2 regions of the Pseudoalteromonas sp. Of11M-6 genome follow, and region 2 is predicted to be linked to the other one. Evidence: predicted binding sites of a transcription regulator. Region 2 holds the regulator's gene; the other holds the start of a gene.
The links. Region 2 encodes MetJ, which represses methionine synthesis genes. Its sites were predicted from a motif close to TAGACGTCTAGACGTCTA; they were not measured.
Positions count from the first base shown of each region.

Region 1: a site for MetJ is predicted at 6,817-6,834, ahead of metK (methionine adenosyltransferase). Genes of this name have one in related genera too.

Region 1 is NZ_JAKRFW010000008.1:9,427-25,174, forward strand. Features, by position in the region: gene MHN32_RS05490 (arginine deiminase-related protein) at 1-481, shown strand, start outside; gene MHN32_RS05495 (alanine/glycine:cation symporter family protein) at 564-1,994, shown strand; gene MHN32_RS05500 (TIGR04211 family SH3 domain-containing protein) at 2,113-2,724, opposite strand; gene MHN32_RS05505 (CYTH domain-containing protein) at 3,023-4,543, shown strand; gene MHN32_RS05510 (HDOD domain-containing protein) at 4,654-5,499, shown strand; gene metK (methionine adenosyltransferase) at 5,564-6,715, opposite strand; gene tkt (transketolase) at 6,976-8,970, shown strand; gene MHN32_RS05525 (methyl-accepting chemotaxis protein) at 9,084-11,099, opposite strand; gene MHN32_RS05530 (symmetrical bis(5'-nucleosyl)-tetraphosphatase) at 11,534-12,331, opposite strand; gene apaG (Co2+/Mg2+ efflux protein ApaG) at 12,431-12,820, opposite strand; gene rsmA (16S rRNA (adenine(1518)-N(6)/adenine(1519)-N(6))-dimethyltransferase RsmA) at 12,804-13,610, opposite strand; gene pdxA (4-hydroxythreonine-4-phosphate dehydrogenase PdxA) at 13,607-14,599, opposite strand; gene surA (peptidylprolyl isomerase SurA) at 14,605-15,748, opposite strand, start outside.
Region 2 is NZ_JAKRFW010000021.1:30,711-46,458, reverse strand. Features, by position in the region: gene priA (primosomal protein N') at 1-1,184, opposite strand, end outside; gene rpmE (50S ribosomal protein L31) at 1,400-1,615, shown strand; gene MHN32_RS12260 (malic enzyme-like NAD(P)-binding protein) at 2,388-3,629, shown strand; gene metJ (met regulon transcriptional regulator MetJ) at 3,710-4,030, opposite strand; gene metB (cystathionine gamma-synthase) at 4,375-5,595, shown strand; gene metL (bifunctional aspartate kinase/homoserine dehydrogenase II) at 5,600-7,948, shown strand; gene MHN32_RS12240 (PBP1A family penicillin-binding protein) at 8,024-10,480, opposite strand; gene MHN32_RS12235 (pilus assembly protein PilM) at 10,610-11,689, shown strand; gene MHN32_RS12230 (PilN domain-containing protein) at 11,677-12,249, shown strand; gene MHN32_RS12225 (type 4a pilus biogenesis protein PilO) at 12,266-12,871, shown strand; gene MHN32_RS12220 (pilus assembly protein PilP) at 12,868-13,410, shown strand; gene MHN32_RS12215 (type IV pilus secretin PilQ family protein) at 13,400-15,466, shown strand; gene aroK (shikimate kinase AroK) at 15,617-15,748, shown strand, end outside.

The DNA of each region.
Region 1 (15,748 bases), on a different contig from region 2:
TCAAGCACAAGTGGCCTATGCGGTAGAATCCAAGCGCACTAACGCCGTGTTAGTTAATCAAGTTTGCGAGCAGTTGGGACTACAGGCAGAGATATTTAATGCCTATGATAAGAATGAAGTGCCTGTTTATCACACTAATGTCTTAATGTGTGTCGCCACCGATTTCGCCATGATATGCCTAGATATGGTGCCAGAATATCAGCGGGCACAGCTTATTAACCGTTTTACGCAAAGCGGCCACACCCTGATTGCGCTATCTTATCAGCAGATCCAACATTTTTGCGGCAACGCGATTGAGCTACAAGGAAGCATGGGACACATACTTGCGCTTTCCACAACGGCTTATCAGGCGTTGTTGCCTGAGCAAATTGCTGTCATTGAAAAGTCAGCTAAGCTAGTTGCTATTGATATACCGACAATTGAAGCCGCAGGTGGCTCAGTGCGTTGTATGATTGCTGGAGTCCATTTAAATAACCGTTAAATAATACTAGGGCCTGTTTATCCGTCAAGAAGGTCAACAGGCCCTAGATAAACGGCAAATAATAATAAAACAGGAATCGCCTATGTTTGAAAGTGCAGTTAAGAGTATCAATGGGCTTTTATGGGGAGAAGGCCAGATACTTATTTATATCCTGCTATTTGCAGGGTTTTGGTTCACTATTCTTTTGCGAGGGATACAAATTGTAAAGTTTCGCCATATGTTTAGCCTGTTACGGGGCAGCAGCCAGGGTGATGACAATACCATCAGTTCTTTTCAAGCGTTATGCACGGGGCTATCAGCTCGAGTTGGAACCGGTAACCTTGCAGGTGTTGCGGTTGCTATTTCTCTTGGTGGCAGTGGTGCGATATTTTGGATGTGGATGATAGCCATTTTGGGGATGGCAACAGGCTTTGCCGAAAGTGTACTTGGGCAAGTCTATAAAGTGCGAGATAGCCAAGGTGAGTTTAGAGGTGGTCCTGCTTATTATATTCACATGGGATTGGGAAGTCGGGCGTTTGCAGTATGCTTCGCCTTTTGCTTGTTTTTGGGATATGGATTTACCTTTAGCGCGATGCAAACCAATACCATCACCGATGCGCTCAATAATGCGTTTGATATTCCAACCTTATATTCAGGTATTGTGATCACAGTCCTTGCCGGCTCTATTATTCTTGGTGGCTTCAAAGCGATTGCGCGATTTGCTGAAAAGGTAGTGCCAGTAATGGGATTAGTCTTTGTCCTTGCGGCCATTATTATTACCGTGATGAATTACTCGCAAGTCCCTGCCATGATCAAAGATATTTTGCTTTCAGCTTTTGGTTTGCAAGAAGCGGGCGCTGGCGCACTTGGCGCAGCTATCAAAAATGGTATTCAGCGTGGGCTCTATTCTAACGAGGCGGGAGCGGGTAGTGTGCCGCACGCATCGGCAAGTGCGTCGCCAATTCCCAATCACCCCGTGACCCAAGGTTATATCCAAATGCTAGGCGTATTCTTTGATACCATCGTGTTGTGTAGTTGTACTGCTGTCATAATTCTATTGGCAGATATAGATATTGGCAGTGAGATGGAAGGCATACGGCTGACGCAATCTGCGATGACCGCGCATTTAGCAACTGGGGGCGTGTACTTTGTCGCGGCGGCGATCACTTTGTTTGCTTTCACCTCTGTAGTGGCTAATTACGCCTATGCTGAAAGTAACTTACACTTATTCCATCTGGACAATAAAGTTGGCCGTTCAATTTATACCGCATGCTACTTGTCTATGATGTTGTGGGGCGCTTCGGCAACGCTAAAACAGGTATGGGATCTTGCCGACATCGCATTGGGTTTAATGACGGTGGTGAATGTTATTGCCATCGTGCGCCTTACACCCACTATCTTGGCGGTTACGGCCGATTATCATCTGCAAAGAGCAAAAGGGAAAGAACCTGTATTCGAAGTCGATAAGGTCAAAGTGCAAGGAGTTACTGAGTCTGGCATTTGGGTTAATATTAATGCGAAGAGTTCAGCCTAATACGTTTTAGATGGAATAAATAAAGGCCGAATTTTCCGGCCTTTATTTATTTTTGACAAGAGAGTTTAGATGAACCGTCAGTGACGAAGTTATCTAACCTCAATAGGTATATAACCAATTACCAGCCGTCGTAACGCTTTCTACGAGATAAAAATAGCGTCAGGATCACACCGATAATAATGCCACTGATCCCGATGATGCCACCGTAAGTGAGCAACTGGTGTTGCTCTTTTTGGACTTTTTGCTGCTGTGCTAAACGCTCATCTTGCAGCTGCTTTTCAAGCCCTGCAATAGTGTCTTGAAGTGAAGCATTTTCAGCTAGCAAATTGGTATTGTTTTGCTGCAGCATTGGAAGCTGCTGCTGGGCGTCGTTCAGCGCCTCTTGGGTTTCCACTAAGGTTTGGTTAACCGCCTCTAATTGTTGCTTTAAACCTGGCTCCGTGGTGACAAATTTACTTTCTACCCAACCTTCTCTTGCTTTGTCGTCTTTAATTTGGACAAACTCGTCATTAGCGCCACTCAAAATAGTGATTGGCGTACCAGCATCAACAGAACCTAAAATTCGATAATTTTTACTTGGACCTGTATGCATGAAAATAAAAAGATTGTCACTAATATAGCCGTTTGGTGTTGCCGCGTTTACTGTGCTATTTTCGTCTGGCTCTTCGGCAAAGCTTATAAAGCTGGTGAAGAGCAGGCTCGCAATGATAAATTGCTTAAAGTTGAACATGCGTGGGCCTTTTATTCTTTGGGTCGTAAAGTTTACAAAATAGTAGGGATTTCGCGGCCTAATAGCAAGGCTTTGTTTATTTTGAATGGCGCGAAATAATTGATTACATAATGAAAATTGCAGCATTTAATGCAATGATTCGGTGTTATTAATCCGTTGACGTTCAGCGAAATTAGCCCGACTATCTATTGATTTGGCGCATATTTGGTGCACTTCTCATCGGATAAAAAGATTGCAAACTTAGCCTCCTTTGTATATTTTGATCCTCCCTTAGACAAATAGGTAAAACACTGCCCTAATGGACACTGAAATAGAACTGAAATTTTTGGTTTCAGATAATGAAGTTCCGCTGATCCCTGCACTCATCACACAGTTTGCAAAAACGGTCACTAACAAGCCTGCTAAAAACTTAACTAACGCCTACTTTGACACGCCAAATCGTGAATTGCGTGCGCTAGATATCGGTCTAAGAACGCGTTGTTGCAATGATGAATGCGAGCAAACGATTAAGCTTGCGGGAGAAGTTGTAGGAGGGTTACATCAACGACCTGAGTACAATTTACCTATTCAATCAGGACGTCCTGACTTGTTAGCGTTTGACGCGAATATTTGGCCTCACGGCATGCAACTTGAGTCTATCGCAGAAAACATATTCCCGATCTTCAGTACAAATTTCATTCGTCGAACTTGGTTAATCGAAACGGATTCAGGAACCAAAATCGAAGTCGTGTTGGATAAAGGGGAAATAGCAGCCCAAGGGAAGATGGAGCCAATCAATGAGCTTGAAATAGAGCTGATTGAGGGAAACAAAGAAGATCTTTTCTTATTAGCCGATCACCTAATTAAACAAGCTGGTATGCGTTTGGGACTTTACTCAAAGGCCGCCAGAGGGTATCGAATTGCCGATGATAAGCCTCTAAAACCAAATAAGTTTATAGGGTTTGTACCGCTCAAATCTCAGGTAACGCAAGAACAAGCGCTAATTGCGACAGTCAGTTATGGTATTCAGTTCGTCCAGAAGCATGAGCAGTGTTATTTTAATAAACCAAGTCTCAAGACATTAAAACGTGTTATTGATGGAGTCTCGCTTATCCGCCACGCGTTTTGGTTGTTCGATGACATCGTTGATAAAAGCTCGACTGAGAGTATTCGTAACGAATTAAAATGGTTGTTGTCAGAACTTGCTTGGGTCGAAAATGCAATTCATTTAAAAACCTACACCTCAAAGCGCCATGCTTATCATAAGAAACTTAATCAGTTTCCTGAATTGGCGCAGGTCATTACCGATCTGCAAGATGTTCAGCCAACACCGACGGACATTGAAGATTTATTTCATTGCACCCGCTATAACCGTTTGATCCTTTCACTTACTCGCTGGCTGGTTGATAGAGCGTGGCGTAAAAACTGGGATCAAAAAGCACTGAGTGCAGCAGAGCTACCGGTCACAGAAATCGCAAGCCAATTATTTGATAAAGACTGGCAAGAGCTGAAAAACTTGCTTCCACAGGATAAATCGCTTTCTGAAAAAGATTATTTACATGTCAGAATAAAGCTAGAAAATACGCTGCTAAGCGGTAACTGTCTGGGTAAGCTTTACGATAAAGAAGCGCGCAAAGCGTTTAGAACGCCTTGGATTGATATCGTTTATGGTATTTATGAGCTAGAAACACTGGCGTACTTATATCAGCTTTGCCAAAGCCAAAACGCAGACGAGCTGCAAGAAGTGCAGGCATGGCTTAAGCAAAAATCAGACTTTTTGATAAGTGCTATGGAGCAAAGTCGACAATCTTCCATGCATAGCGAACCATATTGGTTCTAACCAGATTAAGCGGGGTTTTATCCCGCTTTTTTGTACCACTTCATTACAATCAATACTGCAAATATCAGGCGATGAACTAAACTTGGGTGTATCAATTCTGAGGTAGCCCAATGATCGATATAGACGATAAAGTGCTGAATGATTTGCGCGGCGGATTTAACTTACCTGCTAAGCCTGAAATATTACAAGCCTTACAAAATGAACTATCACAACCGGAGCCTGAATTATTTACCGTGGCGGATATTATTGCGGCAGATGTTGGTGCGTCTGCAGCGGTATTAAAGGTAATTAATTCACCGGCTTATGGTCTTGCCCGTACAATCACAGATATAAAACAAGCTGTGATGTTTTTGGGCGTTACCTGTATTACGCAGCTAGTGACTGGGTATTTGCTTAAAAATGCGTTTGAGCAGTCAAAGTGCTGTATTTCACTGCAGCAGTTTTGGGATAATGCTGCGGATATTTCAAAAGCGGCGATGGTGGTTGGACATCATTTGAAGGCGTCATTACCCATGGAGAATTTGCAGCTGCTCGGACTGTTTCATGATGCCGGGATCCCAGCAATGGCCGTAAAATATCCTGACTACGCTGAGGTAATAAAGCAGTCTATAGAGCGACCTGAGCAAACGCTTATTTACTACGAGCAGCAAAAGTATCCAGTGCCTCACACTGTGATAGGCTACTTTCTTGCGACGTCTTGGCACTTACCTAAAGAAATATGCCAGATGATTTTGCGCCACCATGACGTTAGCTATCTTGAAGAGCAAAAAGATGCGCAGCATGTGCAAACCTTTGCGGCACTTAAACTGGCTGAAAACCTCTGTTTTGAAGCAAAACACTTTAGAAGCGCAGCAGATTGGTATCTATTTAAAGATAAGGTGATGATTGAGCTTAATTTGCATGAAGATGAGTATCAAAACTTAAAAGATGATGTCGATGAAGTATTTATCGGATAGGGGATTATCCACAGGCATTAAAAAAGGCGCACTTGGCGCCTTTTTTACTTTTTGCTGCAGGGGATTATAGGCCTGCAGCCGCACGTAGTGCGTCAGCTTTATCTGTTGCTTCCCAAGGGAACTCTTCACGACCAAAGTGGCCGTAAGCAGCAGTAGGCTGATAAATTGGACGCTCAAGGTCTAGCATAGTGATTAGACCGTAAGGGCGTAAGTCGAAGTGCTCGCGGATAAGTTCGATCAAACGCGACTCATCAAGCTTAGCTGTACCGAAAGTTTCTACGCTGATAGAAGTAGGCTCAGCAACACCGATTGCGTAAGACACTTGGATCTCACACTTGTCAGCAAGGCCAGCGGCAACAATGTTCTTTGCAACGTAACGCGCTGCGTAAGCTGCAGAACGGTCAACTTTTGATGGATCTTTACCTGAGAATGCACCACCACCGTGACGTGCCATACCGCCGTATGTATCTACAATGATTTTACGACCAGTTAGACCACAGTCACCCATAGGACCACCGATAACGAAACGGCCAGTTGGGTTGATGAAGAACTTAGTTGCTTCAGTGATAAGCTCTGCAGGTAGTGTAGGCTTGATGATAGTTTCCATCACCGCTTCTACAAGGTCAGCTTGTGATACCGAATCACAGTGCTGTGTAGATAATACGACCGCGTCGATACCTACTGCTTTACCGTTTTCGTACGCGAATGTTACCTGAGACTTAGCGTCTGGACGTAACCAAGGTAGCGTGCCGTCTTTACGAACTTGCGCTTGGCGTTGAACTAGACGGTGTGAGTAAGTGATAGGCGCAGGCATAAGTACGTCAGTTTCGTTACACGCGTAACCAAACATTAGGCCTTGGTCACCAGCACCTTGCTCTTCTGGACGAGTACGGTCAACACCTTGGTTGATATCAGGTGATTGTTTACCAATGGTGTTAAGGATTGCACATGAATCAGCGTCAAAGCCCATGTCTGAATGTGTGTAACCAATTTCACGCACGGTCTTACGAGTTAATTCCTCGATATCAACCCAAGCGCTAGTCGTGATTTCACCACCAACCATAACCATACCGGTTTTAACGTAAGTTTCACACGCAACACGTGCTTTTGGATCTTGCTCAAGGATGGCATCTAGAACCGCATCAGAGATCTGATCGGCGATTTTATCCGGATGACCCTCAGAAACAGATTCAGAAGTAAATAAATGTTTAGCCATTGTATTTATGCTCACAAATATTGCGCTTCACAAACATCAGGAACAGCGCGAAAAATTAAGGGGCGTATTCTAACCAAAAAACCTAGGCATTGACTAGTTATTTTACGCCTAGACGTCCAAAATTGTGCAAACTTTTTTAATGGTCGGAAAAAGTCCGTCTGTACCCGTTTTTTTATGGCCTTTGCCGTTGCAGTTAGCCATGTAAATAAGTAAGAATGGGCTCAAACCCCCGCGAAACACATTTAAAGGTAGGAGAATTCATGCCATCTCGCAAAGAACTTGCTAATGCAATTCGCGTTCTTTCCATGGACGCTGTACAAAAGGCCAAGTCTGGCCACCCTGGAGCCCCTATGGGCATGGCGGACATCGCAGAAGTACTTTGGCGCGATTTTTTAAAGCACAACCCAAGTAATCCTGAGTGGTTCGACAGAGATCGCTTTGTATTATCAAACGGTCACGGCTCGATGTTAATTTATTCATTGTTGCATTTGTCGGGTTATGACTTATCAATTGATGACATCAAAAACTTCCGTCAGCTACACTCAAAAACACCAGGCCATCCAGAATATGGTTATGCGCCGGGTATTGAAACGACTACAGGCCCATTAGGCCAGGGTATTACTAATGCGGTAGGTATGGCGATTGCTGAAAAAGCATTGGCTGCACAGTTTAACCGTGAAGATTACGACATCGTTAATCACTATACCTATGCATTTTTAGGTGATGGCTGTTTGATGGAAGGTATCTCACACGAAGCTTGTTCACTTGCGGGTACCCTTGGTCTTGGCAAACTGATTGCATTTTGGGATGACAACGGTATTTCAATCGACGGTGAAGTTGAAGGTTGGTTTAGCGACGATACTCCAAAACGTTTTGAGTCTTATGGCTGGCATGTTATTGCCGGTGTTGATGGCCACGATAGCGATGCGATTAAAGCCGCAATCGAAGCGGCGCAAGCAGAGTCTGACAAGCCAACCCTTATTTGTTGTAAAACGGTTATCGGTTATGGTTCACCAAACAAGTCAGGTAGTCATGATTGTCACGGCGCACCGCTAGGTGAAGATGAAATCAAAGCAGCACGTGAATTCCTTGGTTGGGAACACGGCGCATTTGAAGTACCAGAAGATGTGTACGCAAAATGGGACGCAACAGCACGTGGTCAAAATCAACAAAGTGACTGGTTGATTAAGTTCACTGAATACCAAATGCATTATCCTGAGCTTGCTGCTGAATTTGAGCGTCGCATGAAAGGCGAGCTTCCAGCAAACTGGTCTGAGAAAACAGAAGCGTATATTGCAGAGCTTCAAGCGAATCCTGCAAACCCAGCAACTCGTAAAGCATCACAAAATGCATTGAATGCTTTTGGTCCAATTCTACCTGAGTTTATGGGTGGCTCTGCTGACCTTGCGGGTTCTAACTTAACACTTTGGGATCAATCTAAAGGCTTAACGGCAGAAGATGCCGCGGGTAACTATATCTTCTACGGTGTGCGTGAGTTTGGTATGTCTGCCATTATGAATGGTATTGCACTGCACAGAGGCTTTATCCCTTACGGTGCGACATTCCTAATGTTTATGGAATACGCGCGTAATGCGGTACGTATGGCTGCATTGATGAAGCAAAGAAGTATTTTTGTGTATACTCATGATTCAATCGGTCTTGGTGAAGATGGTCCAACACACCAACCAGTAGAACAAATGGCGAACTTACGTACTACGCCAAACCTTGCGAGCTGGCGTCCATGTGACCAAGTTGAGTCAGCAGTTGCTTGGCAGCAAGCGGTTGAACGCGCTGATGGTCCATCTGCACTTGTATTTACCCGTCAAGGTCTTGCGCAGCAGCCACGTACGGCTGAGCAAGTTGCAGCAATTAAGCAAGGTGGTTATGTACTATCTTGTGACGGTGAGCCTGAAATCATCCTTATTGCCACAGGCTCTGAAGTGCAACTTGCGGTTGAGTCTGCGGATAAGCTTCGTGCAGAAGGTAAAAAGGTACGTGTTGTTTCTATGCCTTCGACTGACATTTTTGATGCGCAATCTCCTGCATATAAAGAAAGCGTACTACCAAGCTCAGTAACACGTCGCATCGCTATCGAAGCGGGTATTGAGGACTTCTGGTACAAATATGTAGGCCTAAATGGTGCTATCGTTGGTATGACAACGTTTGGTGAGTCAGCGCCTGCTGATGAGCTATTCAAGCTATTTGGCTTTACGGTAGAAAATATCGTTGAGAAGGCAAACGCATTGTTTGCATAATCAAAGAAAAGAAACAAAAAACCCATGCGATGCATGGGTTTTTTTATGCTAGGTGGTTTGGCTAAAACCTAAAGCTTTGAGATTGCTTCCTGCTCAAAGCTCAGGTTAGAAAGTTAAACCTTAAACTGCTCTACCGATAAGCGTAACTCTTCGGCGAGTTTAGCAACCTCAGAACTAGAGATTGAGGTCTGGCTTGCGCCTTCAGCTGTTTGCTCTGCGATTGTTACAATCGATTCCAAACGTTCACTAATTTCCTGTGCCACCTGCTGTTGCTCATTCGCCGCGTTTGCAATCTCTTCACTCACATCATGGGCCTGAGAAACGGCTGCAGTGATAGAGTTTAATGCTTCATTAGCAAGGTCGCTCTGATTTACGCACGACTCCGCCTGCTGCTTGCCTTTTGACATTGCGCCTACCGCTTCTTCGGCACCGGCTTGTAAGGATTCAATCATTGCTTGAATTTCTTGAGTCGACTCTTGAGTTTTACTTGCAAGCGAGCGTACTTCGTCTGCCACTACAGCGAAGCCACGACCTTGTTCACCCGCACGCGCAGCTTCGATTGCAGCGTTTAGTGCAAGGAGATTCGTTTGCTCGGCAATGCCACGGATAACATCCAAAATACTGCCTATCGACGCGCTGTCTTGGTGTAGTTTGTTAATCACGCGAGAGGCTTCATCCACTTCCCTTGCGAGTTGCTCAATAGTGTGTTTGTTCTCATGTGAGATGCCTTTAACACGCTCCGCTTCTTTATCAGCATTTTTAATTTCCTGTAGTGCTTGATGTGCGCTGTTGCTTACACCGTGAGACGTGCTACTCATCTCAGTTGTAGCGGTAGCTGCTTGCTCTACCTGTGCCTGCTGATTCTTAATTGCTTGGCTGGATTCCGTAGTGATAGTCGATGTTTCTTCGGACGCTGCAGCAAGCTGCGTCGAACGAGAAATAATGCCAGTGATAAGTTCACGTAAGCTAGAGATTAGGGTGTTACAGCTTCTAGATAATTCACCAAACTCATCTTTTGCTGTGTCATCTAAGCGCTGTGTCATATCGCCACTGGCGACAATGTTTAAGACTCGATTTACTTCCGATAGCGGTTTTGTGATACGACTAACGGTAATGTAGGCAACACCGACGGCCATTAACGTTGCTACTATCATACCAATCCAAGTCCATAGGTTTGCTGTGCCTACATCGGCACGTACGCCTTGTTGTAAGTTAAAGGCGACTTGGCTCGCTTCAGAGAGTAAATCATCTAGCTGAGATAGGGCTGCTTTTGTGGTTTTTTCTGCATTGGTTAGTTCTTTACGTGTCTCGGCTATCGCATTGATCAAGCGTTTTTGATTTTCCGTGATGCTGTTGCTGCCAGTAACTGCATCTTTCAAATTAGTGTAATAGCCTTCGAGATCAGCAAACAAACTACTATCAAGCGCGCTAACGGGGCCACGCATCAAATCAATATTGCGACCTAGCTCTTCAACGAGGTAGCTTTGATCCCTACTTACGATTTCCAGTGTATTGATGTCTTTAACAGTAACAATATCATTGGCGCTAGTCACAACAGAAGAAAAGTTATTTTCTAAGTTATTTGCAGCTTGAAAAGCACGTTTGTCAGCATCTTCTAAGCCATCCAAATCAATGATATCAACCGTCACCATAGTCGCATCTTCTGCGGCAACATCGATAGTAGATAACTGCTCTTTTAATTTGTCCCGTAACGAAAGCTCAGTTGTTTTCTCGTTTACCAAGCTGTTCATGGCTTTTACGAACGCATCATAACTTTTGCCAACATCACGACTGCTTGAGGCCAATTTATTATTAGCGGCAACGACCTGTTGCAGCTCTGAATAGGTTTTGTCGAAGATCTTCTGGCGCTCTTTAAATTGCTGTTTTAGCGTCGCCAGTTCAGTCTCTGAACGCGCGTAAAAACTTCCCTGAGCCATTTTGCTCATTAAAGTAAACTCTACTTGCAGCGCAGAGCTTTTAGAGAGTGCTGGTAAAGACAGGTTATTAACCTGTTGAGTTGAGTTGTCAATGTTTGCAATTCTTAATAAAGAATTGCCCCCGATAAGAAGAAGCAACAAGGTGATGGTAATAAAACCACCCCAAATACGTTGGCTAACAGTCAAATTCATAGCTGTCCTACAAAATTTACAAAGCAATACGGATACTTATCGGATTTATTGCGGATAAGTTAAGTATTTTATAGCAGATGTGACAAAAAAATTCAGTAAAAAAGGTCGGATTACAAAAAATAGCAGCTCAACGGATAAAAAGTATAAGCTTCACGTTTTCTTCGAGTGTAGCTTAGTTTTGTAAAAATTAAAGTGGGTGATTACCCTAGATTCGACTTAGGAAAGTTAAATAACCTGAGCTTCGGATAATTAATGCTTTTCTAGCAGCCAGTTTTAGCGCTAACTGCGTTGAATTCACTTCCAATAGCCAGCTATTGGTGCGTAAATTCGCCTGGTTATCCCCAAAACTCTCTGGCTAGATAAGGAAATAATTTAATGTGATTTTAAAAACAACGAGTTAGCTCATTTCTTATCCAAACCTCAGGTTAAATAGCTTAATTGTGCTGGTACTTTTCACCACTGTCGATATTTATCATCGTCATAGGACCTCCCCACACGCAGCCAGTGTCTAAGGCTATAATATTTTTCTTGTTGGTTTCGCCTTCCAAAGCAGCCCAGTGGCCGAAAAGTAGGGTAGTGTCGGCTGGTGTTTGGCTGAGCTCAAACCACGGAGTGAGACCAGCCGCATCTTTTAGGCCAGATTTGTTCTTAAGATCCAGTTCGCCATTTTGTTTTAGAAAGCGCATTCGAGTGAAGACGTTAACAATGGCTTTAAATTTATCTTGTTCACTGAGCTTGTTGAGCTCAAGTCCTGGGTGAGCACCGTACATATTGGCGTAAAACTCAGGGGCTTTTGTTGATTGATAAATGGTTTCGGCAAAGCGTGCATATTCTAGCGCTTGCGTAATATTCCAGCTTGGATGAATACCTGCATGAGAAATAAAAGTTTGCTGTGTTTCAAGCCAAATAGCCAGCGGCTGTGCACGTAATAAGTCAGCATATTTTTGGCATTTAGGGCTGGCAAAAACCGCATCTAATTTATCTTTTGGGTTCGGAGCGACACCCAAAGCAAGACATGCTAAAAAGTGGAGATCGTGATTGCCAAGTGTAATGCTAATAGAGCCTGAGTGTTGATAGAGAAACTCTAGGCAAGCAAGTGAATCGGGTCCTCTGGCGATGATGTCACCGACAAAGTATAAATGGTCTTGGCTTGGGTTAAAGTTGACTTGATCGAGTAGCCCGATGAGTGGAGTGAAGCAGCCTTGCAAGTCTCCAATTGCGTATTTTGCCATTTATTACCTGTGGTTTTTTATAACTCAATGTTTTTATTCTGATGTCTAGCATGTATGAGGAACGCGGGGTAAGCCCGCTTCCGCAAAATAAAAATGGTATTAATGCAAAATATTTGGACAGGAAAGTCTAAATACATTGATTGGCGCTTTAAACTCAGTGCCAAACTCATTACGCATTAAATAAAACCCTTCCATCGTACCAACGGGAGTATCGAGCACCGCGCCGCTGGTGTACTGATAGCTCTCGCCAGGACGAATAGTGGGCTGCTCACCAACGACACCTTCACCTTCGACTTCAGTCTCTTTGCCATTAGCGTCGGTAATGAGCCAATAGCGGCTATGTAGCTTGGCATTACATAAGCTATGGTTTTTGATGGTAATTGTATAGGCAAACACATATTTATCCTTTTCAGGCTGTGATTGCGCTTCAACGTAAAAGGTCTCCACCGATACTTTGATAGGTGAGCCAATATTAGTTTGAGTTGTCATATATCCAATTTGCAATTTCAATAAACTGGTTAAGCGACAGGTTTTCAGCGCGAAGTGTAGGGTCGATACCTAAGTTTCGCAGCTGCTCTTCGGTTAACAGGTTCGATAAGCTATTTCTTAGTGTCTTACGACGTTGGTTGAACGCTTCTAAACAAACAGTGTTCAAAAGCTTAGTGCTCTTAGCTGTACGTTGCGACGGATCTTTTGGGATCAATCGAACAACGGCCGAGTCAACTTTAGGTGCTGGTTTAAAGCAATGTGGTGGCACTTCGATCACAGGAATAGCGTGACAATAGTACTGCGTCATGACGCTTAAGCGACCAAAGGCCTTGCTGCCTGGGCCTGCAACCATACGGTTAACCACTTCTTTTTGCAGCATAAAGTGCATATGCTCGACCTGATCTGCAAACTCAAATAAGTGAAATAGCAAAGGGGTTGATACGTTGTAAGGTAAGTTACCAAAGATCTTCAGTTTTTCCCCTTCTTTGATTAAAGAAGAGAAGTCAAACTTCATCGCGTCGCCTTGGTGAACCGTTAATTTAGGTCCCAAGAATGGGTGATGGATCAAGCGCTCGGCAAGATCTTTATCGAGTTCTACAACGGTTAGGTGGCCACTTAAATCACAAACAGGTTCAGTGATAGCACCTAAACCAGGACCGATTTCAACCAGATTGTCTTCAGGTTTTGGGTCGATAGCAGTTACTATCTTGTCGATAATATTGTTGTCATTTAAGAAGTTTTGACCAAAGCGTTTACGCGCTCTGTGTCCGAGATGTACTTTATCTGTCATGCATTCTGTGCTTTTTTGGTTGCGAGCTTAATTGCTTCGCGGATCGCTAATTCAAAACTACCCACTTCAACATCACCAGAGCCGGCTAAATCAAGCGCTGTACCGTGATCAACCGATGTGCGAACAAAGGGCAACCCTAGGGTGATGTTTACTGAGTTTCCAAAACCTTTATATTTTAACACAGGTAAGCCCTGATCGTGATACATTGCAAGCACAGCATCAGCATTATCTAAATATTTAGCTTGGAAAAGGGTGTCAGCTGGCAGCGGTCCAACTAAGTTCATGCCTTGTTTATTCAGCATTTCCAGCGTTGGCTCAATGGTTTCTATTTCTTCACGACCAAGATGACCACTTTCTCCAGCATGCGGATTTAATCCACAAACTAATACCCTTGGTTGTTCAATACCAAACTTGGTTTGTAGGTCGTGATGTAAAATATGAATGACTTTGCTGAGACGCTCAGGCGTAATTGCCTTTGATACGTACGCCAGTGGGATATGCGTAGTTACTAGCGCTACACGCAGCCCTTCGGTTGCGAGTAGCATTACGACATCAGCGGTATCAGACTGTTGTGCAAAGTACTCAGTATGGCCGCTAAACGAGATCCCAGCTTGGTTAATAATGCCTTTATGAACAGGACCCGTGACTACCGCTGCAAATGTCCCATCCATATTCTTTTCAGAGGCAATGCGCAAGGTTTCGAGCACATAATGGCCATTGGCTTCATCTAATTGACCAGCGACCACTTCAGCACCTTTGTCTACTTGAAGGTAGTAAATGGCACCAGCAGGTGCCGCTTCAGGCGCAGCTTCGCTGTCAAATGGCAGCAACTTGATTTGCTCACCGAGTTCTTTGGCGCGTTTTTCTAGAATACTTTTATCAGCCACCGCAACCAACTGAGCAGGCCATGCGTGCTGAGCCAGTTTGATAACAAGATCTGGGCCAATACCTGCAGGCTCACCCGGTGTAATTGCGATTCTGAGTGTCATAGCCGTTATTCCGCTTCGATAATTTCAATATGCGCTTGGTCACGCATTTCTTTAATCCATTTAAAGCTTTCTTCTTTAAATTTACGGTTAAACAACAGACGGTGTGCGCGATTTAACTTGGCTTGTTCTGTTTTATCGGCTACGCGTTTATCTAGCAGTTGTACAATATGCCAGCCAAATGTACTTCTAAATGGTTCACTGATCTGATCTTTTTCTAGCGACAACAGAGTGTCTCTAAACGCAGGTACGTATGTAGTTGGATCTGTCCAATCGTACTCACCACCTTTAAGTGCAGAGCCTGGATCTTCAGAATATTCTTTAGCCAGCGCTGCAAAGTCAGCGGTACCTGCGCGCAAGTCTTTTACAAAGCCAGTTAGCATTGAGCGTGCTTTTTCTTCACTTAGGATAATAGACGGCTTGATTAAGATATGACGTGAACGCACCTCAACAGTTTCAACGACTTCACGACCACGAATATCTTGTACTTTTAGAATGTGGAAACCTGCACCTGAGCGCAGTGGACCAACTATGTCGTCTTTTTTCGCACCTTTTATGGCCTCAGCGAATAAGGTTGGCATTTCGTTAATTCCCATCCAGCCTAATTGACCACCATCGAGCGCTTTTGAGCCGCTAGAAGAAGCAATTGCGATGCGCTTGAACTCTTTACCTTCGTTCAAAAACTTAATCACGTTATCAGCGCGCTCACGAGCGTCTTCAATTTCTTCTGGAGTCGCTTTATTTGGGATCTTAATCAAGATATGGCCGATATCATACTCTTCCGAGTTACCCGTTTGCTCACTCAATATTTTTTGCAGGTTAGTAACCTCTTGAGGGCTAATATAAATACGGCGGTCAACACTGGCACGGCGCACTTGGCTTGTGGTTATTTCTTTACGGATCTCTTCTCGGTATGCCGGGAAGCTTTCGCCGCTAGCTTCAACTGAGCGACGTAAATCAGCGATAGTACCACCTTGGTCTTGGGCAATATTCGCAATGGTCTGATCCAATTGAGCATCTGAAATTTGCATACCCATACGGTCACCCAGTTGCAACATTAAAGATTGCTCAATGAGTTTATCGATGGCTTGTAAGCGTAATGTTCTATCGCTAGGAAGTTCGGTACCTTGCTGCTCAGCCTGTTCTTTTACA
Region 2 (15,748 bases):
TGTTCTGGCTGACCTTTCATGTCGACAAGGTGAAATTGGTTGTCGTGCTGGGTCTGCGCTCGTTTACTCAGTGTGACGAGTTGATATTTGTTGGTAATGGCTTTGTGTAATGTTTCTAATGCCGGTGTTGCGGTTCCCAAAAGCAAAGGGCAGTGTGCCTGATGCGCTCGAAATGCAGCGAGATCTCTGGCGTGATAGCGCAGGCCTTCTTGCTGTTTAAACGAGTTGTCGTGCTCTTCGTCAACGATGATCATGCCGAGATTTTGAAATGGCAAAAAAATGGCCGAGCGAGTACCGATAACCAAAGCGCTCAGACCCTTTTCGGCGCGACGCCAAGTATGTAGGCGCTCATTATCGGTTAGATTTGAGTGCCATAAATCAATGGGCAGGTTATTAAAGCGCTTTTTGAAGCGGTTGACTGTTTGCGGTGTGAGTCCAATTTCAGGCACCAAGATCAGTGCTTGTTTACCCGCTTTTATTATGTTTTCAAGGCTCTGTAAGTAGACTTCGGTTTTACCACTTCCCGTTACACCTTCGATTAAAAAGGTACGGTAACCGACTTGTGCATTAACGGCGCTGCAAATAGTCGCTTGCTGGTCGTTTAGGCGTGGCTTTTCGCCTAGCTGTAATTCGTTTTGCGACCAATCACTATCATGCTCAATAGATTGTGAGATAAGCGCTTTTTCTTCCAATGCTTTAATTGTTTGGCTAGCAAATCCGAGCGCTTTGAGTTCACTTAATTTTATTGCACCACCTTCATGTAATTGAGAAAGCAGCGCTTGTTGCTTTTTGGCTCGCAGTGTTGGTAGTTTCTGCCCTTTTTCCGTTAATCTGACGATAGGGATCTGAGTTTTGTCTGGGCTTCCTCCATCTCTGAGTACCGCCGGTAGTGCTGTGAATAAGGTATCGCCAATTGGATGACAGTAATACTGAGAGACAAAGTGTAAAAAGCTAAGTTGTGCTTGATTAAAGACAGGATGCTCGTCCAACACCTCAATAATTTGCTTGAGTTTTTCTTTTGGTACATCGGTGTCGTCTTTTTTAGCAAGCGCAATCGCTGTGCAGCGACGGTTGGCGAAATTGACGGTGACTCTCATTCCTGCTTCAACTTGCATGGTTGGTGCTAGCAAATAGTCGAATGTTCGGTGCAGTGGCAGCTTTAAAGCTACTTCAAGAATGAGCATGTATTACAATTCCATAAAGTGAGCGCAGTGACGAAGTATATACCTAAGGTGGTACGAATTGAAAACGTACTCTGCGAAGGTGATAAAAAAACTCTGAAATATTGCTTGTAGATTGTTCAGTTAAGCACTAAAATACGCGTCCACATTTTTGTATAACTACGTATGGTGCCAGACTTCGGGTTTGGAGAGCGATACGGCCTTAACTAGAGGTTGCTATGAAAGAAGGTATTCACCCTAATTACGAGACGATCACTGCATCGTGCTCTTGCGGTAACAAGTTCGAAACTCGTTCAACGCTATGTAAAGATATTCACCTAGACGTATGTTCTGCATGTCACCCGTTCTACACTGGTAAGCAGAAGATCCTTGACACAGGTGGCCGTGTAGATCGCTTTAACAAGCGTTTCGGTGCACTTAGCAGCAAGAAGTAATCTTGTTGGTCTAGTCGAAAAAAGCACCTTTAGGGTGCTTTTTTTGTGCCTGTTTGAAAATACCTTCTCGATTTATACATCCTATTCTGCATCAGCAGATAGACCGTCAGTCATCCCGTCTTATTGTCTCTTTTATTCTTCTAAAATAAAAAACTTGCCAGTTTGGCAGCAAAACTTTACTGATCTCTTGGGTAGAGTAAAAACTCTATTTAGCAGATAAATATTGAACATTTACGAGCTTAAGTTGTGAAAATAATCAAAGCTCATATAGTAAATACTATCAGGTATGAGCACGTAATATAAACTAAAGTCAGTATATTGCGATTAAATGTCGGTATCTTGACGTTAAAGTTAGTTAAGTTGCAATTTTCTTATTGTTTTTATAGTTGGTGTACATTTGTGCTAGTTTTATACATTCTGTGCTGGTTTTAGCGTCTTGTTTTTTAAGTTTTAGTCATTTTATTTGTGAAATATTTCTTAAAATTGAGCTTATCTTCTCGGAAAAGTATAGAAAATACCATGCTAGTGGATAGACCTGATTTTACTTGAATAATGAGCAAAACTCGGTATTGTGTGAATACGGTCGATTAACTATATGTCCTATTGACATACCGCGACAGCAAAGCACATACGCTTGTTGAGTGGTTGAATGTCGTCGCTCATATAGTTAATCGCACTGTGTGTTGCTGTAACCAGCTAGCTAGGTTGCCAACATTCAGAATGCGAACGTTTACCACACTCTCACATTAACTTCGTAGGAAAATATCGCGCCATGACAGACTTTCGTCAACAAGCTCTAGATTATCACGAGAAGCCCGTTCCAGGTAAAATCAGTGTTGAACTCACTAAACCTGCCGAGACCGTAAAAGACTTAGCACTTGCATACAGCCCAGGTGTTGCAGAGCCAGTACGTGAAATCGCGGCTGATCCGGCGAATGCATACCGTTACACGGGTAAAGGAAATATGGTTGCGGTGATCAGTAATGGTACGGCAATTCTTGGCTTGGGTAACTTAGGTCCTTTGGCGTCAAAGCCTGTTATGGAAGGTAAGGCACTATTATTTAAGCGTTTTGCGGGCCTTGATTCAATCGATATCGAAGTTAAGCACAACACCACTGAAGACTTCATCAATACTGTGGCAAATATCGCAGACACATTTGGTGGTATTAACCTTGAAGATATTAAAGCGCCAGAGTGTTTTGAAATTGAGCGCGCGCTAATTGAACGTTGTGACGTTCCTGTATTCCATGATGATCAGCACGGCACTGCAATTGTAACCGCTGCGGGTATGCTGAATGCGTTGGAAATCCAAGGTAAAGATATTCATGATGCGATTATTGTGTGTCTTGGCGCGGGTGCAGCCGCTATTGCTTGTATGGAATTACTGATCAAATGCGGTGCCCAACGTGAGCACATCTATATGCTGGACAGAAAAGGCGTGATCCATACTCGTCGTGATGACCTAAATGAATACAAAGAGCTGTTTGCAAACAACACGGATAAGCGTACGTTACAAGACGTGATTGCAGATGCGGACGTATTTGTTGGTGTTTCTGGCCCAGACTTACTTTCTGCTGAGGATCTAAAGCTAATGGCTGACAAGCCAGTGGTATTCGCTTGTTCTAACCCAGACCCTGAGATCAGCCCTGAAGTTGCACACGGTGCACGTAATGATTTGATCATGGCGACAGGCCGCTCGGATTATCCAAACCAAGTAAATAACGTACTGTGTTTCCCGTTTATCTTCCGTGGTGCGCTTGATGTACGCGCAACCGCTATCAATGACGAGATGAAGATTGCAGCGGTTGAAGCAATTAGAACGATTGCGAAAGAGCCTGTACCTGCTGAAGTGTTAAAAGCGGCTGACGTAGATAGTCTAGAGTTTGGTCCTGAGTATATTATTCCAAAACCAATGGATCCACGTTTGTTACCTCGTATCGCAAAAGCGGTAGCGATAGCTGCAATTGAATCAGGCGTGGCACAAATCGATATGCCAGCTGGATATATGGAATAATACCATTGGTATTATTCCAATGAAAAAGCCTCGATTGAGGCTTTTTTTGTGTCTGTATTTCCAGAGCGAAAGAGTAGTTATCACTCTTCGTTTATTTCTGGGATCTCCAAACCGCGCTCTTCCATTATTTGTCTTACCTCTAAAGGAATACGCTCTGGATTATCTTTTCTCAAGTCTTCATCGCTCGGCAGTGGCTGGCCTGTGAAGGCATGTAGAAACGCCTCACATAAAAGCTCACTGTTCGTGGCATGACGTAAGTTATTCACTTGGCGACGTGTACGCTCATCAGTTAGCACTTTGAGTACATTCAGAGGTATGCTCACCGTGATCTTTTTTACTTGCTCTGCTTTCTTACCGTGTTCTGCATATGGGTGAATATACTCACCGTTCCATTTTGCCATAATTGTGTACTTGCCTCAGTTACATCAATGCCAATATGACTGGGTTCTGGTCTACATTATTCACCAACCGCATGAATATAGGGATAACCTTACGAATTAAAGATAAATCCCAAACTCAAATAGATGAATAAACTAATCCGCCATAGCGAGATAGAAGAATCTCTGCCATAGTTTTCAATAACTCAGTCGTATTAGCAACGCCTAGAGTGGCGAAATTTTATCGGTTTAAAAAAGATAGTCAAATACTAGTTATTTAGCCATTTAGCAGTATAAATGTTTTGACTTCTGGTTTCTGTTGCTCTAACCTTTTAGACGTCTAAACATCCAACTATCTAGGTGACCTTATGAGTCAAGTTAATAAATCGACGGTAGCAGTGCGTCACGGTATAGAAGCTGATAAAGCACATGGGGCAGTAGTGCCACCGCTTTACCTTTCTACCACCTATTCTTTTGCCGATTTTGATACCAAACGCGACTACGATTATGGCCGCAGCGGTAACTTTAATCGTGATGTGCTTGCACAGGCACTTACCGAACTTGAAGGTGGTGCTCGTGGTATTATTACCGCCACTGGCATGGCTGCCGTTCACCTAGTAACTCAACTGCTTAACCATGACGATACGCTGGTTATTCCACATGACTGCTATGGTGGTAGCTATCGCTTGTTTACATCGCTTGCAAAGCGTGGATTGCTCAAATTAGCCGTCTTGGATCTCACACAATCAGAAAGTCTTGCACAGCTGCAGCAGATCAAACCTAAATTAGTTTGGATTGAAACACCAAGTAACCCAATTTTGCGGTTAACGGATATAGAAGCTGTCGTAAATGCAGCACACGCTGTGGGGGCTTTGGTCGCCGCTGACAACACCTTCTTGTCTCCTGCATTACAAAACCCCATTGCCTTTGGCGTGGATGTCGTCGTGCATTCAACCACTAAATATATCAATGGTCATTCTGATGTAGTGGGGGGCGCGGTGATCGCGCGTACACAGGAATTGGGTGATGAGTTAGCTTGGTGGGCGAATAATATCGGTATTACCGGTGCACCTTTTGATAGTTACCTTACCCTACGTGGACTGCGCACCTTAAATGTGCGTTTACGCCAACATCAAGAAAATGCTCAGCTTATTGCGGAATATTTAGAAAAGTCGCCGTATGTTAGCCAAGTTTATTACCCTGGCCTTGAGTCGCATCCTCAACACGAACTTGCGAAAAAACAACAGCTCGGCTTTGGTGGCATGGTGAGCTTTGATATCAAAGGCGATCTGCAAACATCTGCGAAGTTTTTAACGTCTCTAACGCACTTTTCATTGGCAGAATCTTTAGGTGGGGTTGAGAGTCTTATTTGTCATCCAGCGACGATGACACACGCGGGTATGGATCCGCAAGCACGTTTAGAAGCGGGAGTGGGCGACACGTTGATTCGTATTTCTGTAGGCATTGAAGATGCACAGGATCTCATTGCAGATCTGGAATCGGGATTTGCATGTATTGATGAAAGTCAGGCGAGTGATGATGCTAAGTCATTCAAATTAACGCCGGCACATACAGTAGCGTTATGGTGAGTAAATGGCAAAAGTAGTACATAAGTTTGGTGGTTCGAGTTTAAGCTCGCCAGAGCGTTATCAGGCGGTTGCCAAGATAGTGTTAGAGCAATGTCAACTAGGTGACAGTGTTGTGGTTTCTGCTGCAGGAAAAACAACGAATACCCTAGTGAAGTTATGGCAAAGCTTTGAGCAGCAAGATGTTCGCGCATTCAACGATGTTTTATTACAAGTTGAAAATCATCAACGTGAATTAATTGATGCCCTGTTTGTAGGTGAACAACACAGTGTGTTACTCAAACAGCTTGTCAATGAGCTGCAAGCAATCGCTTCAGGACGAGAAGAACAGCATCTTCACTACGCGAGTTTACTTGCACATGGAGAGCTATGGTCGGCTCGTATATTAGCAAACTACCTAAGTTCTCAAGGTATCGAAGCCAAAGCTATCGACGCTCGTACGTTATTTGTACAACAAGAGGGGGTGTTACTACACGCCCATAACAAAGAAGCGTGCTATCGCGCAATTGATGATCACGCTATCTATATCGTTACCGGTTTTATTGCCGCAAATGCACAAGGTGAAACGGTGACTTTAGGCCGAAATGGCAGTGACTATAGCGCGACTTTGTTGGCAAGTTATCTTGATGCGGCTCAAGTATCAATTTGGACGGATACAACGGGTGTATTCAGCACTGATCCACGTAAAGTCGCCAATGCCATAAAATACACAAAGGTATGTCGTGGCCAAGCTGAATTACTCGCACGATTAGGTAATCCAGTACTACATGCAAAAACGCTGTCTCCACTTAAAGATACTGATATAAAACTGCAAGTTCGCAGCAGCTTTGACGCCGATGCACTTGGCACTGAGATAGTAAAGGCAGGCTATAGCAAAGAGAAGCGCTTTATTACCACTTTTGGACAACTTGACCTGTTACGCGTTGAGCAGCTAAAAAGTGGTGAAGTGAAACAGCTAAGCCAGCTTATTCAACATAGCATTCATCATTTTGTTAAAGGTGGAGAGGCACACTTACTGGTGCCATCTGAGTTTAGCCATGTTGTGATTAAAGCGCTGGATTCGCGAGCCAATATTATTGAGTCGCAAGTACAAGGCTTTGCTATTGTTGCCCCAAGTCAGGATGTTGCTGGCTTACATCAGCAAGCTCTGGAATTATTGGATGAACATGCGATTGTCACCCGTTTTGTGCTGCAAGAGCGCCATTACAGCTTAGTGTTAACCGATCAAGCAATTGATAGCGATCTACTTGCTATATTGCACGAACGTTTGGTCAATAAAGGCAGAGAGCTTGCTGTGATTGTAGCTGGTGTTGGCAATGTGGGTGAAGTGTTTATCGAACAATGCAAAAACCAAGTCGCTAAGCTGAGTGAGCACTTTGATCTTAAGTTGGTTGGCTTACTGCGTTCTAAGCAAATGTTGTTCTGTCCAAGCGGGTTGAATTTAGCATCGTGGCAACAGCAATGGCAAAATGAGGCCATCGAATATAATGAAGCAGAGCTATTCACTCGTATTAAAGAGCTAGATTACGAGCATAAAGTGGTGGTCGATATTACTGCGAGCGAGCGTTTCAGCGAGTTGTATCCACAGTTTGTTGAACATGACTGCCATTTGATCAGCGCTAATAAATATGCCGGCACGGCACAACAAGGTTGGTACTCCAAGCTGCGTCAGCAGTTACAAGAGCGTAACCTGTTATGGCGTTACAACACCAGTGTTGGCGCAGGTCTACCCATTAACTTTGCGTTGGCTGATCTGCAAAATAGTGGCGATGAAGTGGTGAGAATTGAAGGCGTCTTTTCCGGCACTTTATCTTGGCTGTGTAGTCGCTATGATGGTTCTGAAGCATTTTCTGAGCTAGTGCTCGGGGCGCAAGAACTTGGTTTTACTGAGCCCGATCCGCGCGAAGATCTATCTGGCCGTGATATGCAGCGTAAGCTTTTGATCTTAGCACGAGAGTTAGACATTGAACTTGAGCTTGATGATATTGAATTAGAGGCGTTAATGCCTGAGTCATTGAGTGTGGGTTCATGGCAAACGTTTTTAGAAAATCGCCAGCAACTCGATGACTTTTATGCGACACACTATGCAAAGGCCACAGCGAATGACGCTGCGCTTCGTTATACTGGTGCGCTTGAAATTGCAAGCAATGGCAAAGTGTCTGCAAAAGTAGGCATTGCACAGGTACCAAATGGCTCGGCAATCGCGAATTTAACGCCGGGTGATAATATTTTTGTGATCCACACTAAATGGTATGAACAAAACCCGCTGGTGATCCAAGGCCCGGGGGCAGGTAAAGAAGTGACAGCAGCGGGAATACATTCCGATTTATTCTGGCTGACGCAAAATCTAAAATAACTCTTTTAAGAAAATAGATATAATACAACTGGTATAAGACAAAAATGCCGATACATCTGTATCGGCATTTCTATTTTAGAATAACTCTTCGTGAGTCGGTAGCGGCGCGGTATCGTCAAACGGTGTGCTGCTATCCGTATCCAATACGTACTTGGTTGGGGCCGTACCTTGCTCGAAATATTCAAACCGAGATGTGTAATCGTTCTTGCGAGACAAAAGCCCTGTCTTTAAGTCAATCCGAGTTGAAATAAGCCCTGGTGGCGGCTCTATCGGAGCCAAAGGCTCATCTTTAAGTGCCTCACGCATAAAGTCTATCCAAGCAGGTTGTGCTGAAATCGCTCCGGCTTCTGCACCAACAAGTTGATTATTACCAAGGTTAGCGTTGTAGGCCGCACGACCCAAGGATTTACTCGCATCATCAAAGCCAACCCAAACTGTGGTGAGGACATTGCGGTTAAAGCCCGTAAACCAAGTATCTACTGAGTCATTGGTGGTACCCGTTTTTCCAGCAAGGTCACGACGTTTTAACCACTGACCACGCCAGCCTGTGCCGCTCCAACCCGTGTCGTGTTTCCAGCTACCGCCACCCCAGATTGCACTGTGAAGCGCATCAGCAATCAGAAATGCGTTTTGCTCCGAAATTACTTGCGGTGCACAGCGCTCAGGTTGTTCTTCCAGCTGCTGCTCGTCGCAGACCAATAACGGCTCTGCAGAACCCAGCTCAGTGCCGAATGAGTCGGTAATTTTATCGATAAAATACGGCTCAATGAGGTGACCGCCGTTGGCAAAAGTGGCCATGCCGCGCGCCATTTCAATAGGAGTCAGTGCTGCACTACCAAGTGCCAACGACTCGCTGCGATTAATATCTGCGTCTTGGAAACCAAATTTAAGCAAATGATCAGCAGCCTTATTTATGCCAACGCCTTTGATCAAACGAACAGATACCACGTTTTTCGATTGTGCAAGCGCTCGGCGAATACGGATTGGGCCGTTATACACTTCAGGGCTATTCTTCGGACGCCAAGCCACGCCAACGCTTCTGTCCCAATGATTAATCGGGGCATCATTAAGAATGGTGGCTAGGGTATAGCCATTTTCTAATGCGGACGAATAAATAAAGGGTTTGATGTTTGAACCCACCTGGCGCTTAGCTTGGGTAGCACGATTGTATTGGCTAAGCTCAAAGCTGTAGCCGCCCACAATCGCCTTTACACGCCCATCCTGCGGGTCAAGTGAGACGAGGGCACTGGATGCCTGCGGCAACTGACTTAACATCCAACCGTCGTCTTGTTTACGGACAAACACTTGCATGCCTGGCGCGAGGATATCTGCGGTTGTTTTTGGTGGTAAGCTTTGACGCGTTTCACTGATGTATTGTCTGGCCCAACTTAAGCCTGACCATTCCAATGTAATTTGCTCACCGGTTTTTAAGAGCAGGTCGGCCGTTTTCTCTGCAATGCTTAGCACCACAGCTGCTTTTAACGGCCCAATTTCATTGACCTTTTTAAGGCGAGTAATAATGCTTTCATGGCTTAGCGGCGATTCCGTTTCAGCATGCCAATAGGTTTCTTCTGCGCCTCTAAAGCCGTGACGCATATCGTAGGCATGTAAATTATCAACTAATGCATGCTGAGCAGCCTGTTGCATGTCTGATTCCACACTGGTGTAAACTTTCATGCCTGAGTTATAAGCTTTATCAGTACCGTAGCGTTCGACCATATAGGCGCGAACCATTTCAGAAATATAAGGTGCATACAGCTCGATTTCGGCGCCATGGAATTTAGCCGTGATAGGAGCTTGTGTCGCCTCACTATATTCTGCGCGGGTAATATACTTTTCAGCAAGCATTCGTCCGAGCACAACATTCCGGCGCAATTGCGCGCGCTCTGGGTTACGGATTGGATTTAACGCAGAAGGCGCTTTTGGCAGGCCTGCAATCATTGCCATTTCTGCTAAAGTTAATTCTGATAGTGAGCGACCGTAGTAGACTTGCGCTGCAGCACCGATACCAAAGGCGCGATTGCCCAGTTCAATTTTGTTTAAGTAAAGCTCAAAAATTTCATCTTTCGTTAATAGTTGCTCAATGTGCAACGCAATAAAGATTTCTTTCACTTTACGAATATAGGCTTTCTCTCTTGTTAAGAAGAAGTTTCTGGCAAGTTGCATGGTGAGCGTACTGGCTCCCTGCTTTTTTTGCCCTGTGGTGATAAGCACTAAAGCGGAGCGGACGATACCTATCGGATCAATACCGAAATGATCGTAAAAACGGTTATCTTCTGTCGCTAAGAATGCCTTGCGCATGGGGAGTGGAACATCCTGCAAACGTACAGGGATCCTGCGCTTTTCACCAAATTGATTGATGAGTTTTCCGTCTCGTGTAAAGACTTGCATGGGTGTTTGTAGTTGAACATCTTTCAAAACCTCTACACTTGGTATGTCAGATTTGACATAATAATAAAGACTGATAAGTGTCAACACGCCTAAAAGGGTACAAACAAAAACGAATTGTAAAAATCTTTTCAATAATTTCACGGAATTATCCCTAGTTAGACTCCCAATTACAGGTAGACACTGCTAGTATATCTTGATTAAAAAACGATTAATATTTTTGTGTGCTAAATTTTTATGGTACACAGTCTTAAAAGGAAACGGGCGCTTCACATGCTGAGCCAACTACTAAAAAAACAAGCACCTCTGATGATAGGGATCGATATTGGCTCCCATTGTGTCAAAGCGGTGTTGCTGTCGAAGACAAGTTCCAGCTACCGAGTAGAAGCCGTTGCGATTGAACCTATTCCGAAAGGAGCAGTAAATGAAAGGGCCATTCAAGACATTGAAGCGATCGGCAACGCGATAACTAAAATGAAGCGGCGCATTCCAAAGCTCACGCAATATGCAGCAGTTGCCGTATCCGGTCAGACCGTGATTACAAAAGTGATCTTTATGGATGTGTCATTAACTGATGCTGAACTCGAGTCTCAGATAGCAATAGAAGCAGATAGCCTGATCCCTTACCCGTTAGATGAAGTTAGTCTAGATTTTGAAAAAATTGGAGTAAACGAAGCCGATCCGTCAAAAATGAATGTGCTGCTCTCTGCGGCTCGTACCGAAAGCGTGCAAGCACGGGTTGGCGCATTGGAAGAAGCGGGTTTCAAAGCGAAAGTTGTTGATGTAGAAAACTACGCACTAAGTAGAGCCATGGATGTCATTTACCCTGAACTGCCAAATGATGCCTTTGATAAAATCGTAGCAATGATAGATATTGGCGCAGTGCTTACGCTGATTAGCGTTATTCAATCTGGGAAAACGATTTACACTCGTGACCAAGTGTTTGGTGGTGAGCAATATACCAACAGCATTGTTGCTTATTACAACAAAACCTACGATGAAGCAGAACTGGCGAAAACGACGGGGGATTTACCTCCAAACTATACCTTTGAAGTCTTGGCTCCTTTCCAAACTTCTATGCTGCAGCAAATTCGTCGAGCAGTGCAAATGTTTATGACGACCAGTGGTAAAGATCATATCGATTACATCGTGTTGACGGGTGGAACGGCTTTAGTGGATGGCTTAGATAAACTGCTCATTGATGAGCTTGGGATCCACACAATAGTGGCAGACCCGTTTACTGATATGGAGATTGCACCAAAAGTAGATAGGCATGTGCTGCAAAAGCATAAAGCGCAATTCGCCTTAGCGACAGGCTTGGCATTAAGGAGCTTCTCATCATGCCACATATAAATTTGCTTCCTTGGCGCGAGCAGCAAAGGCAAGCGTCGCAACAAATCTTTCTGACTATCATTGCGGTGATCATCGCGGCTTGTCTGTTGTTAATGTACATGCTTGGCAGCTTCTATGACGGCTTAAAAACCGGGCAAGAAATTAAAAACCGCTATCTCGAAAGCGAGATCACTCAACTAGATTCACGGATAGTTGCGATTAACGACCTGAATAAGCAAAAAGAAAATTTACAGCGCCGTATTCGGCTTATTGAGGAGTTGCAACTCAACCGCAGTCTCGGCACGCAAATTATCGATGAAATAGCGCGAGTGGTTCCGGCTGGGGTTTATCTCACCAGTCTTGAGCGACAAGACAATATGATCAAAGTCATTGGTCGGAGTGAATCAAACAACCGCTTATCGCAAATGCTACGACAAGTTGAATCATCATATTTAATAGAGCGGCCGGTGATCCAAGGCATAGTAGCCGGTGAGCAAAGTTCAAAATTACTGAGTGATTTTACGATGCATTTTTATATTAAGTCTCATGACGACATCCACTTAGCCGATAAAGCGAAATAGGGCGGAGGCACAGTGCATGAATTTTGACTTAAACAGTTTAAAAGAAATAGATTGGAATGAGCTGGAGCTCGATAATATTGGTCATTGGCCATTTCCTGTAAAAGTTTTATGCTCCGTTCTGGTGGTTTTACTAATGATGGTATTGGGTTATAACCTGATGGTCTCAAGTTCCATTGACCGCTACGACCAAGCGGTTAAAAAAGAGCAAGAGCTGAGAACGAGCTACCGGATTAAATACGCAAGAGCAAACAATCTAGAGCTATATAAACAGCAAATGATTGATATGGAAGCGCAATTCACTGAGCTGTTGAGACGACTGCCAAGCTCCAACGAAACGCCTGGACTACTTGATGATCTGACTTACGTTGGTACCTCAAGCGGATTAACCTTCCTAAAAATTGGCTGGATGCCAGAGGTACGTAAAGAGTTTTATACCGAATTGCCGATTAAGCTAGAAGTGATAGGTAAGTATCATGAATTTGGTCAGTTTGTGAGTAAGGTATCTGAATTACCTCGTATAGTCAGCCTACATGATTTTAGAATCGAAAATGCAGGAAATGGCGAGCTGGTATTTAGTGTTGTGGCAAAAACTTATCGTTATGAGCAAGGAGGTCAGAAATGATCCGACTGATGCTCTGCGTGACCTCGTTGATGTTCATCTCGGGTTGTAATGATAGTACTGCAGAACAAAAAGAATTTATTGATCAGGTAAAAGCAAGCTCAACACCAAAAATCGAGCCTATACCTGAAATGCAAAATTATGAGCCATTTAAGTATAGCGCTTCAGAATTGCGTAGCCCTTTTGTTGCGCCCCAGCCTGAAGTGATTGAAAATAAACTAGTTCAAATTAAAAACTGTTTACACCCAGATCCAGATAGAGATCGCTATCCATTGGAGAAATTTCCGTTGGATAATCTACGTATGAAAGGCATTATTGCCAAGTCTGATGGTCGTTGGGCGCTAATCGAAGCGGCGACGCAAGGCTTGTATCGTGTAAAGCGTGGTGAATATATGGGCCTGTATCATGGCAAAGTGCTGAGTGTACATGCCGATCATTTAGAATTATTAGAATTGATCCCAGATGGAACGGGATGTTGGAAAGAAAGGCTAACAAAAGTGGAAATGTTAGAAGCGGAACAAGGTGGCACGAGTGAATACTAACAATAACGTTATAAAATCAACCATTAAAAGCACTCGAACATTATGGCGTTCTGTGCTCGGTGTTGCCTTAGTTGGCCTTTCGTCAATTACGCATGCCATTCCTATGTTGTATGACATTCGCTATAACCCCGTTCCGACAGGGGAAACTCAACTACAACTGGTGTTTGATGAAAAACTCAATACAGAGCCACAAGTTCGTGTTGTCGGCGAAAGCACCAGTATTGAATTGTTTTTCCAGCAGGCTGAGTTTGAAGAAAGCTTAAAAGCTTTGAGTATTGATAAAGCTGGTATTCAAGGCATTACCAGTGAACTCAGAGATGGTGGTTTTGCCGTTTCCATCAACATGGATGAGCTTAAGCTATATAAAACCGAGGTTAAGAATAACCTTGTGATAGTGGAAGTGTCTAATAAACCGATTGTCTCTGAACAAGATCAAAGTCAAAAAGTCACTGCGTTTATCAACCAAATTCAAGCTATCGATTTTCGTCGCGGTGAGAAAGGTGAAGCTAAAGTACTTGCGTTTCTTGAGCACAACCAAGCGGCCATCGATGTACAAGAGCGCGGTGGTAAAATCATTGCGGACTTCCACCATATCGATATTGCAGAAGACCTGCTATACGAACTCGATGTGTTAGATTTTGGCACTGTGGTATCTCGCATAGAAACCTTTAAAGAAGACAATAAAAGCCGCATTGTGATTGAGCCAAATGCGGCATTCAAGTTTACCTATCAACAGCTTGATAACATCTTTACCTTATCAGTTGAAAAAGACGAAGGTAATAAAACCTTTGGCGATAAAAAAGAATATAAAGGTCAGCCGATCACGTTGAATTTTCAGGATATTCCAATTCGCTCCGTACTACAGATCATCGCCGATACAAACAACTTTAACCTAGTAACGAGTGACACCGTATCTGGCAATATAACCTTGCGTTTAGATGGTGTACCTTGGGATCAAGCGCTTGATGTTGTGTTACGTGTGAAAGGGCTAGATAAGCGTATGGATGGCTCTATTTTGATGGTCGCGCCATCTGAAGAACTCGCTGCTAGAGAAGCCAAGGAATTACAAGCGCGTCAGCAAGTAGAAGAGCTAGAACCATTATATAGCGAGTATATTCAACTTAATTACGCGAAAGCGGAAGAGTTTGCTGACTTACTCAAAACCGATATCAACTCTATTATTAGTCATCGTGGTAGTGTATCGGTTGATAAACGTACCAATACTTTATTAATTAAAGACACCTCACGCAGTATTGAAAGTGTACGTCGGATGGTTGAAACCTTAGATGTGCCGGTAAAACAGGTGCGTATAGAGTCGCGCATGGTTACTGTAGATGACACAGTACAAGAAGACTTAGGTGTCCGCTGGGGCTTTAGCGATCAGCAAGGCAGTGATGCCATCTCTGGTACGCTAGACGGTGCGAATGCGCTATCCAATGGCAATATTCCGTCTTTGGAAAACCGCTTAAACGTTAATTTAGGCGTAAAAGGAGTCCCTGCTGGCAGTATTGGTATGCACATTGCGAAATTAGCTGATGGCACTTTGATAGATCTTGAGTTGTCTGCACTGGAGCAAGAAAATAAAGGTGAGATAATCGCGACGCCAAGCATCACGACAGCTAACCAGAAAAAGGCGCGTATCGAGCAAGGTACAGAGATTCCTTACGTAGAGGCATCATCAAGTGGTGCAACGACGGTGAGCTTCAAAAAAGCGGTTTTAAGCTTGGAGGTGACACCGCAAATCACACCTGATAATAAAATAATTCTCGACTTAGTGATTACACAAGACACTAAAGGTGATACCGTGCAAACGCCAAATGGCCCGGCGACGGCAATCAATACCCAAGAGATCCAAACACAAGTACTGGTTGAAAATGGTCAAACTATCGTACTGGGTGGTATCTATCAGCAAGAAGTGAAAACGGCAGTAAGTAAGATCCCAATTTTGGGCGATATCCCATATTTAGGTCTATTGTTTAAGAACTCTCGTGATATTAATGAAAAGCGAGAATTGCTGATATTTGTGACGCCTAAGATCATTCAAGACAGTTTATAGGCCCGTTGACAGTAAAAGTATTGCGCTTTTTGCGTGGTTTGACTTGAAATTGTTCACGGATTACTGAGATAATCCCCTCCTTAATTTTGGGGCCAGGTCGTTAGGCGGGGTTTTATTTCAAATTTTAGAGTTCGTTTGTACTAAAAAGATATGGCTGAGAAACGTAATATATTTCTAGTAGGCCCGATGGGGGCTGGTAAAAGCACGATTGGTCGTCACATTGCAGATCAATTACACCTTGAATTTTTCGATTCGGATCAGGAAATTGAGCGCCGCACAGGT